DNA from 2 places in the Agrobacterium sp. 5Ca50 genome. Region 1 is predicted to be linked to the other one. Evidence: predicted binding sites of a transcription regulator. Region 1 holds the regulator's gene; the other holds the start of a gene.

What was found. The regulator HrcA, encoded in region 1, represses chaperone genes, less so after heat shock. The targets are predictions, from matches to a motif close to GTTAGCACTCNCNNNNNGNGAGTGCTAAC.
Region 2: a site for HrcA is predicted at 2,254-2,282, ahead of groES (co-chaperone GroES). Genes of this name have one in related genera too.

The regions. Positions count from the first base shown of each region.
Region 1 is NZ_AP026438.1:3,556,761-3,561,003, forward strand. Features, by position in the region: gene rdgB (RdgB/HAM1 family non-canonical purine NTP pyrophosphatase) at 1-639, opposite strand, end outside; gene rph (ribonuclease PH) at 654-1,370, opposite strand; gene hrcA (heat-inducible transcriptional repressor HrcA) at 1,557-2,648, shown strand; gene grpE (nucleotide exchange factor GrpE) at 2,768-3,418, shown strand; gene ACZ5FM_RS17075 (dienelactone hydrolase family protein) at 3,479-4,243, opposite strand, start outside.
Region 2 is NZ_AP026438.1:420,590-424,832, forward strand. Features, by position in the region: gene groL (chaperonin GroEL) at 191-1,828, opposite strand; gene groES (co-chaperone GroES) at 1,902-2,198, opposite strand; gene chrA (chromate efflux transporter) at 2,365-3,717, shown strand; gene ACZ5FM_RS02020 (TIGR01459 family HAD-type hydrolase) at 3,823-4,243, shown strand, end outside.

The sequences.
Region 1 (4,243 bases):
TTCGAGGCAGCTTTCAACAAAAAGCTTGAAGGCGCGGGCACGGTGCGAAAGTGCAGTCGCATCGCCTGGCTTCCAGCCATGTTTCTGTTCAGACGGCATTTCACCGAACGTCGTGTCAAAACCTTCCGGCTGGAACACCGGATCGTAACCGAAACCTGCCGTGCCGCGTGGCGGCCACACAACAGTTCCTTCGATCTCGCCACGGAACATTTCCGTGTGACCATCAGGCCAAGCAAGGCACAAAACACTGACGAAGCGGGCGGCACGATCCTTTGGATCCGTCACACCTTTGTCAGCAAGCGCCTTTTCAACCTTTTCCATGGCCATGGCGAAATCGCGCGTACCATCGGCGGTTTCTGCCCAATTGGCGGTGTAAACGCCGGGGGCGCCGTCGAGCGCATCAATCACCAGGCCGGAGTCGTCGGACAAAGCTGGAAGACCGGAAGCCTTTGCCGAGGCCAGCGCCTTGATCGCAGCATTTTCTTCGAAAGTCGTGCCGGTTTCATCCGGCTCTTCGAAGTTCAGTTCTGCCGCCGACTTTGCCGAAAAACCGAAAGGTCCGATCAGTTCGGCGATTTCTGCAATCTTGCCCTTGTTGTGGCTGGCAACGACGATGGTGCGGGTGTCGAGTTTACGCATGTCTTATCCAGATCTCAGGCGATTGCCTGCTTTTGCAGGGAAACCAGTTCAGCGCAGCCTGTCTTGGCAAGACCGAGCAGCGTCAGGAATTCCTGCTCGCTAAACGGTGCGCCTTCGGCAGTCCCCTGGATTTCAACGATACCGCCGGAACCGGTAATGACGAAGTTTGCGTCCGTTTCAGCAGACGAATCTTCAAGATAATCGAGATCGATAACTGGCTGGTTCGCGAAAATACCGCAGGAAATGGCAGCGATATGGTCTTTGAGAACCTTTTCGACCTTCAGCATGTTGCGGCTTTCCATCCACTTCAGGCAGTCATGAAGGGCAATCCATGCGCCGGTAATGGAAGCGGTACGGGTACCGCCGTCTGCCTGAATGACGTCGCAGTCGATGCTGATCTGGCGTTCGCCCAGCGCCTGCAGGTCAACGACAGCGCGCAAGGAACGGCCAATAAGGCGCTGGATTTCCTGTGTGCGTCCACCCTGCTTGCCGGATGCAGCTTCGCGCTTCATGCGTTCATGGGTAGAGCGCGGCAGCATGCCATATTCAGCAGTCACCCAGCCCTTGCCGCTGTTGCGCAGCCATGGTGGGGTCTTTTCTTCAAGGCTCGCAGTGCAAAGTACATGCGTATCGCCAAACTTGACGAGACAGGAGCCCTCGGCGTGCTTGGAAAAATTGCGCTCGAATGAAACCTTGCGCATCTGGTCTGTTTTTCTGCCTGACGGCCGCATGACGGACTCCTCTTGAATTGGTCGGAGCCTTCTAGTGCCTTTCCCAAGCAATTGGAAGGCTCTGGCCCATCTATCCCGGTTTTGCGCCGCAAAACCGATCTTGGGAAGTGGAATTTCCGTTTTGCCGAAGGTCGATCAGTGATTATAGTTGATGGTCTCAGGCAATCGACAGAGATGACGGTCAATATGGGTTTTTCCATTCCGATAGCACAGGATCAATTCGCGTCGCTCGACGAACGTTCGCGCGAAATCTTCCGCCGTATCGTGGAAAGTTATCTCGAGACGGGAGAGCCGCTCGGGTCGCGTAACCTGTCGCGGCTTTTGCCCATGTCGCTTTCACCTGCCTCCGTTCGCAATGTGATGAGCGATCTGGAGGAGCTCGGACTTATTTATTCGCCGCATATCAGTGCGGGCCGCCTGCCGACACATTCGGGCCTAAGGTTTTTTGTCGATGCCTTCATGCAGGTCGGAAACTTGTCTGATGACGAACGCGCCAATATCGATCGGAATATCGCGCCACTGTCCAATCGCGAACAACCCCTGCAGGGAATGATGACGCAGGCCAGCCAGACCCTGTCGGGCATGTCGCGGGGCGCTGGGCTAGTCATAACCACCAAAAACGATGTGGTCATCAAACATGTCGAGTTCATCCGGCTTGAGCCGTTCAAAGCACTCGCCATTCTGGTCGGTGAACACAATCAGGTGGAAAACCGTATCATTGATCTGCCGGCCGGCATCACATCTTCGCAGTTGACGGAGGCTGCCAATTTTATCAATGCCCACTTGTCCGGGCAGACACTGGATGAACTGCGAAGTGAACTGAATGCGCTGAAATTACAGGTGCAGACCGAACTTGGTACATTGGCGCAGGATCTGGTGGAACGTGGTCTGGCCGTTTGGGCCGGCGATAGCGAAGAGGGTAAACCCGGCCGTCTTATTGTTCGGGGACGCTCCAATCTGCTGGAAGGGCTTGGCAGCGAAGAAGATATGGATCGCCTGCGCCTGCTGTTTGACGATCTGGAGCGCAAGGACAATCTGATTGAAATTCTCGACCTGGCTGAAAGCGGGCCGGGGGTACGTATTTTTATCGGGGCGGAAAACAAGTTGTTTTCTCTGTCCGGTTCATCGCTGATCGTCGCGCCTTACCGTGATAATGACAATCGCATTGTTGGTGCTGTTGGCGTTATCGGGCCGACAAGGCTAAACTATTCCCGTATTGTGCCGATGGTCGATTATACGGCACAGTTGATGGGGCGGTTATCGCGAAAACCGCTATAGTTAGCTGCCATATTCCTCAACTGACAGTTCTTTGCGCACCGAATGGCGGCTAAGCCTTGATTTTTGCCCGTCAAACATCGATATCGGGCGCAACATCAAAATTTAATCTGGAGACCGTCATGACCGACGACACGAACAAGACCGGATCTGACGCAAAGCAAGCGGAAACGGCATATGAAGAAACTGTAGCGGACGCTACGGTTGATGAAAATTCCGCGCCTGTCGAAGAAACACCTGATCCTTCCGAGGCGCTAAAGGCGGAAAACAACGACCTGCGCGACAAGTTCCTGCGCCTTGCTGCTGAAATGGACAACCTGCGTCGCCGCACAGAACGCGATGTGAAGGATGCCAAGGCTTATTCGGTGGCTGGTTTTGCCCGCGATATGCTGGCCGTATCGGATAATCTTCGTCGCGCGCTCGAAGCAATTCCTGCCGAGCTGAAGGAAAATGCTGAAGCCGGCATTGCAGGTCTTATCGAAGGCGTTGAAATGACCGAGCGTTCGATGCTTTCGACCCTTGAACGCCACGGTGTCCGCAAGATCGAAGCGGAAGGTGAAAAGTTCGACCCGAACTTCCACCAGGCAATGTTTGAAATTCCAAACCCTGCGGTTCCCAACAATACAGTTGTTCAGGTCGTTCAGGCAGGCTTCACCATTGGTGACCGTGTTCTGCGTCCTGCCATGGTTGGTGTTGCCAAGGGTGGCCCAAAGGGTGAAGCCGCAGCAGGGGCTGAGCCAGGTACTGGCAGCCTGAATGAAAAAGATGCGTGATCTCTGATCACCAGCGTTTGAAACTTTTAAACCCCGGTCATCAACCGGGGTTTTTTAGTGTCAGGATCGGGAGAATCGCCGATCCAGCCAATCAAAGGCGTAGTCCTGCTGCTCGGCCTCGAAAACATGGGCGCCGGGCCAGATTTTGCTGTCCAGACAGTCTGCACGCTGCCATGCAGCCCATACACGCCCCATTTTTTGCAAGGCTTCAGTGACGGAGCTGACGGGAAAAAGCCTGTCTTCCTTGCCGGCAAAGACCAGCATGGGCCGCGGTGCCACAAGGCTTGCAACATCGGGATAATCCAGAAACTGGATAAGGCCCGGATGGGCCATGTGCCAAGCAGAACCACCACGCAGCTGGTTGTTACCCGGCACCATCAGACTCTTTGCTGTGGCCATCCAGTTCACCGCCACCGTCGCGGTGATAGTGTCGGTCAGAGCTGCAGCCTGCCAGGCGCGGAATGCGCCCATGGAAAACCCTGCTGATGCGATCTGTTGTTTGTTGACCTCTGGCATGCTGGCTAAAAACTCTGCGGCGCGGGTGTCCTCAAGCGCCATCAGACCGGCAAGGGAACTCCCCATATTGGCAAAATTGGCCGCCAGCGCCTGCTGTCCATCATACGTCAACGGCCCGCGATCACCCCAGCCGAGTGCGTCGACTGCCAGCACGACATAACCGCGGCGTGCCAACTCGTCACCGGGAAACCTTCCTGAAAAATGTCTATCTGCCCACCCTTGTGCGGAGTGCAGCTTATCTGGACCATCCCAAGGCGAAATTAGTTTTTCTTTGCCGATATCGAATTTGGAACCATGGTCATGGTAGAA
Region 2 (4,243 bases), 560 kb from region 1:
TGCGCAAGTTGTAAAGGCACCGGGCGCGCAAAAGGCCCGATCTCACATTTAAATTGGCAAAAACGATAAGACCTGTGTGTTGACCGTTTTGTTTAACCGCGTGCATTAACGTTACAAGACGAGTATTGGCGAAAACAAAAAAAGGGCGATCCGAAGATCGCCCTTTCGTAAACGAAACGGGTAGGACTGATTAGAAGTCCATACCACCCATACCGCCCATGCCGCCGCCTGGAAGAGCCGGAGCATCCTTCTTTGGCAGTTCAGCAATCATGGCTTCAGTGGTGATCAGCAGGGAAGCAACCGAAGCTGCATTCTGCAGAGCTGTACGAACAACCTTGACAGGGTCAACGATGCCGAGAGCGATCAGGTCGCCATATTCGCCAGTCTGAGCGTTGTAGCCATAGTTGTCTTCGTTCTTTTCAAGGATCTTGCCAACAACGATAGAAGCTTCGTCACCAGCGTTGTCAGCGATCTGGCGAACCAGAGCCTGCAGAGCGCGGCGAACGATGTTCACGCCAGCTTCCTGATCGTCGTTCTCACCCTTGACAGTGATCTTCGTGGAAGAACGCAGCAGGGCAACGCCGCCGCCTGGTACGATACCTTCCTGAACAGCAGCGCGCGTCGCGTTGAGAGCGTCGTCGATGCGATCCTTCTTTTCCTTAACTTCAACTTCTGTCGAACCGCCAACGCGGATAACAGCAACGCCGCCAGCGAGCTTAGCAAGACGTTCCTGCAGCTTTTCGCGGTCGTAGTCAGAAGAAGTTTCTTCGATCTGAGCCTTGATCTGGGCAACGCGGCCTTCGATGTCGGACTTCTGGCCGGAGCCGTCTACGATCGTTGTGTTTTCCTTGGAGATCGAAACCTTCTTCGCCTTGCCGAGCATGTCGAGCGTAACGTTTTCGAGCTTGATGCCGAGGTCTTCGGAGATCACTGTACCACCGGTCAGGATGGCGATGTCTTCGAGCATGGCCTTGCGGCGGTCGCCGAAGCCAGGAGCCTTAACAGCAGCGATCTTCAGGCCGCCACGCAGCTTGTTGACGACGAGCGTTGCAAGAGCTTCGCCTTCTACGTCTTCAGCGATGATAACGAGTGGCTTGCCGGTCTGAACAACAGCTTCGAGAACTGGCAGCATAGCCTGCAGGTTCGAAAGCTTCTTTTCGTGGAGAAGGATGTATGCGTCTTCGAGATCCGCAATCATCTTTTCTGGGTTGGTTACGAAGTAAGGGGACAGGTAACCGCGGTCGAACTGCATGCCTTCAACGACTTCGAGTTCGGTTTCAGCAGTCTTGGCTTCTTCAACGGTGATAACACCTTCGTTGCCAACCTTCTGCATTGCTTCAGCAATGTCGAGACCGATCTGACGTTCGCCGTTTGCAGAGATCGTACCGACCTGTGCAACTTCTTCGGACGTGTTGATCTTCTTTGCCTTTGCCTGCAGGTCCTTGACGACTTCTGCAACAGCGAGGTCGATACCGCGCTTCAGGTCCATTGGGTTCATGCCAGCTGCAACGGCCTTTGCGCCTTCGCGAACGATAGCCTGCGCCAGAACGGTAGCGGTCGTGGTGCCGTCACCTGCAATGTCGTTGGTCTTGGATGCAACTTCGCGAACGAGCTGTGCGCCCATGTTCTCGAACTTGTCTTCCAGTTCGATTTCCTTGGCGACCGAAACGCCGTCCTTGGTGATGCGTGGTGCGCCGAAGGACTTGTCGATAACAACGTTACGACCTTTAGGGCCGAGAGTTACCTTCACTGCGTCTGCAAGAATGTCTACGCCGCGCAGCATCTTTTCGCGTGCGCTGCGGCCGAATTTTACTTCTTTAGCTGCCATTTTCAAAACTCCTGGTTTCGAATTGCCGGACGGTGTCCGGCTTAAAATTTAAGGAAACGACGGGTTCGGCAGATTAGCCGATGATACCCATGATGTCGGATTCCTTCATGATCAGAAGGTCTTCACCGTCGAGCTTGACTTCGGTGCCGGACCACTTGCCGAACAGAACGCGGTCGCCAGCCTTGACGTCGAGAGCGACGACCTTGCCGGACTCATCACGAGCGCCGGAACCGACGGCGACGATTTCGCCTTCCTGTGGCTTTTCCTTAGCGGTATCAGGAATGATGATGCCGCCCTTGGTCTTTGCTTCGGACTCAACGCGACGAACGACAACGCGGTCGTGAAGCGGGCGGAAAGTTGTGCTTGCCATTGTCTAATCCCTCGATCAAATGACATTCATGGATCTTGTGATCCATCTGGATAGTGTTAGCACTCCCTGTATGTGAGTGCCAGCGAGACGGAGATAAGCAGGCTACCTGTACGAGTCAAGGACAGCCTGTCGGAAAAATTTCATGTAAAATGGTTACTGCGTCTGCATGACAGATTTTTTGCGCCCCGACATTTCGACGACCCGCCCCTCATTTTTTGAGTTGACTGCGACCTTTGCCCGGATCGGCCTGCTTAGCTTTGGCGGCCCGGCTGGTCAGATCGGCATGATGCACCGTATCTTGGTTGATGAACGCCGTTGGATCTCTGAGGAGCGGTTTCTACATGCTTTGAATTATTGCATGCTGCTGCCCGGTCCAGAAGCACAACAACTTGCCACCTATTGCGGTTGGCTTTTACATGGTAGGCGCGGTGGCATCATTGCCGGAACACTTTTTATTCTGCCCGGCTTTATCGTCATCGTGGCGCTCGCGGCAGCTTACGCGCTTTATCAGGATACCCACTGGCTGCCAGCATTGTTGTCAGGTCTGAAAGCTGGCGTTCTCGCCATCGTCATTGAAGCACTGCTGCGGGTGGCAAAACGTGCCCTTGTCAGTCGGTCTCTTATGTATATCGCTGGCGCAGCATTCATTGCTCTGTTTCTGTTTGGTCTGCCATTCCCGTTGGTGATCCTGATCGCCGGTGCTGTCGGTTGGTTTGTGGCGCGAAGAGCCATGACCTCCAGTGCAGCTGGTGAGCAATCACCTTCTTTAGGAAGCGCGCCAAAGATCGACGTGCCGCCTTTGCACAAAAGAGCGGTCGGCCTGCTGTGCGGTATTGCTATCTGGCAAATCCCCTTTGCCTTGATCTGGATTTTTGCGGCACCTGAAACCCTGGCGCAATTGCAAACCTTCTTCTCAAAGATGGCCGTTGTGACATTTGGCGGTGCCTATGCGGTGCTGGCCTATGTGGCGCAGATTGCTGTCGAAAACCATGGCTGGATGACAGCAGGTGAAATGCTTGATGGTCTGGCTCTTTCGGAGGCGACGCCTGGTCCGCTGGTGCTGGTACTGTCCTACATCGGTTTTCTCGCAGCGTTCAGAAATCCCGGTCTGCTTGATCCGCTTTTGGCAGGTGTCATGGGGGCAAGTGTTGCGGCATGGGCAACCTTCGTACCCAGCTTTATTTTCATTTTTCTTGGTGCACCTTACATGGAAAGTGCGCGCCACAACCGCAGGCTTTCTGCCGCCTTGTCAGCAATCACCGCTGCCGTCGTTGGTGTCATTCTCAATCTTTCTGTCTGGTTTGGCCTGCATGTGCTGTTTCGGGATGTCGAGCGTGTGGCGCTCGTCCCTGTCATCAATCTCAACCTGTCGGTGCCGGTGTGGAACACGCTGGATCCGGTTGCGCTCGCACTGTTTGTGGCCTCAACACTGATGCTGTTTCGCTTCAAGCTTGGCATGGTGCCGGTTTTGGCGTTGTGCATCGCCGCCGGTTTCGCCCGCCTCTGGGTCGGCGGTTAACCGCCGTAACGTCAACTTGCCTTTCAATCCGGTGGCTTTTTTTCTTGCCATCGACGTTGCGCTTTGCAATGTCAGCCTCAATTGTCTTTTACCCGGAAAGTACTCATGGCCCACCGCATAACCACTCTTGGCGACATTACCGAGCAGTTCGACGTCATTCTGTCTGATGTATGGGGTGTTTTGCACAACGGCGTTTCGGCATTTCCGGATGCGGCCGTCGCCTTGGAAGAAGCGCGCAAGGTGGGCAAGACCGTGGTGCTGATTACCAATTCTCCGCGCCCGGCGCCCGGTGTGATTGCTCAGTTGCGCGTGCTCGGCATTCCCGATACTGCCTATGACCGCATCATCACCTCAGGCGACGTGACACGTGGACTGATCGCCGAAGGCCCAAGCAAGGTTTTCCTGCTCGGACCGGAACGTGACCTGCCGTTGCTCGACGGACTGGACGTTGAAATCGTACCAGAAGCCGACGCGGAATCGGTCGTCTGCACCGGCTTCTTCGATGATGAAACCGAAACACCTGAAG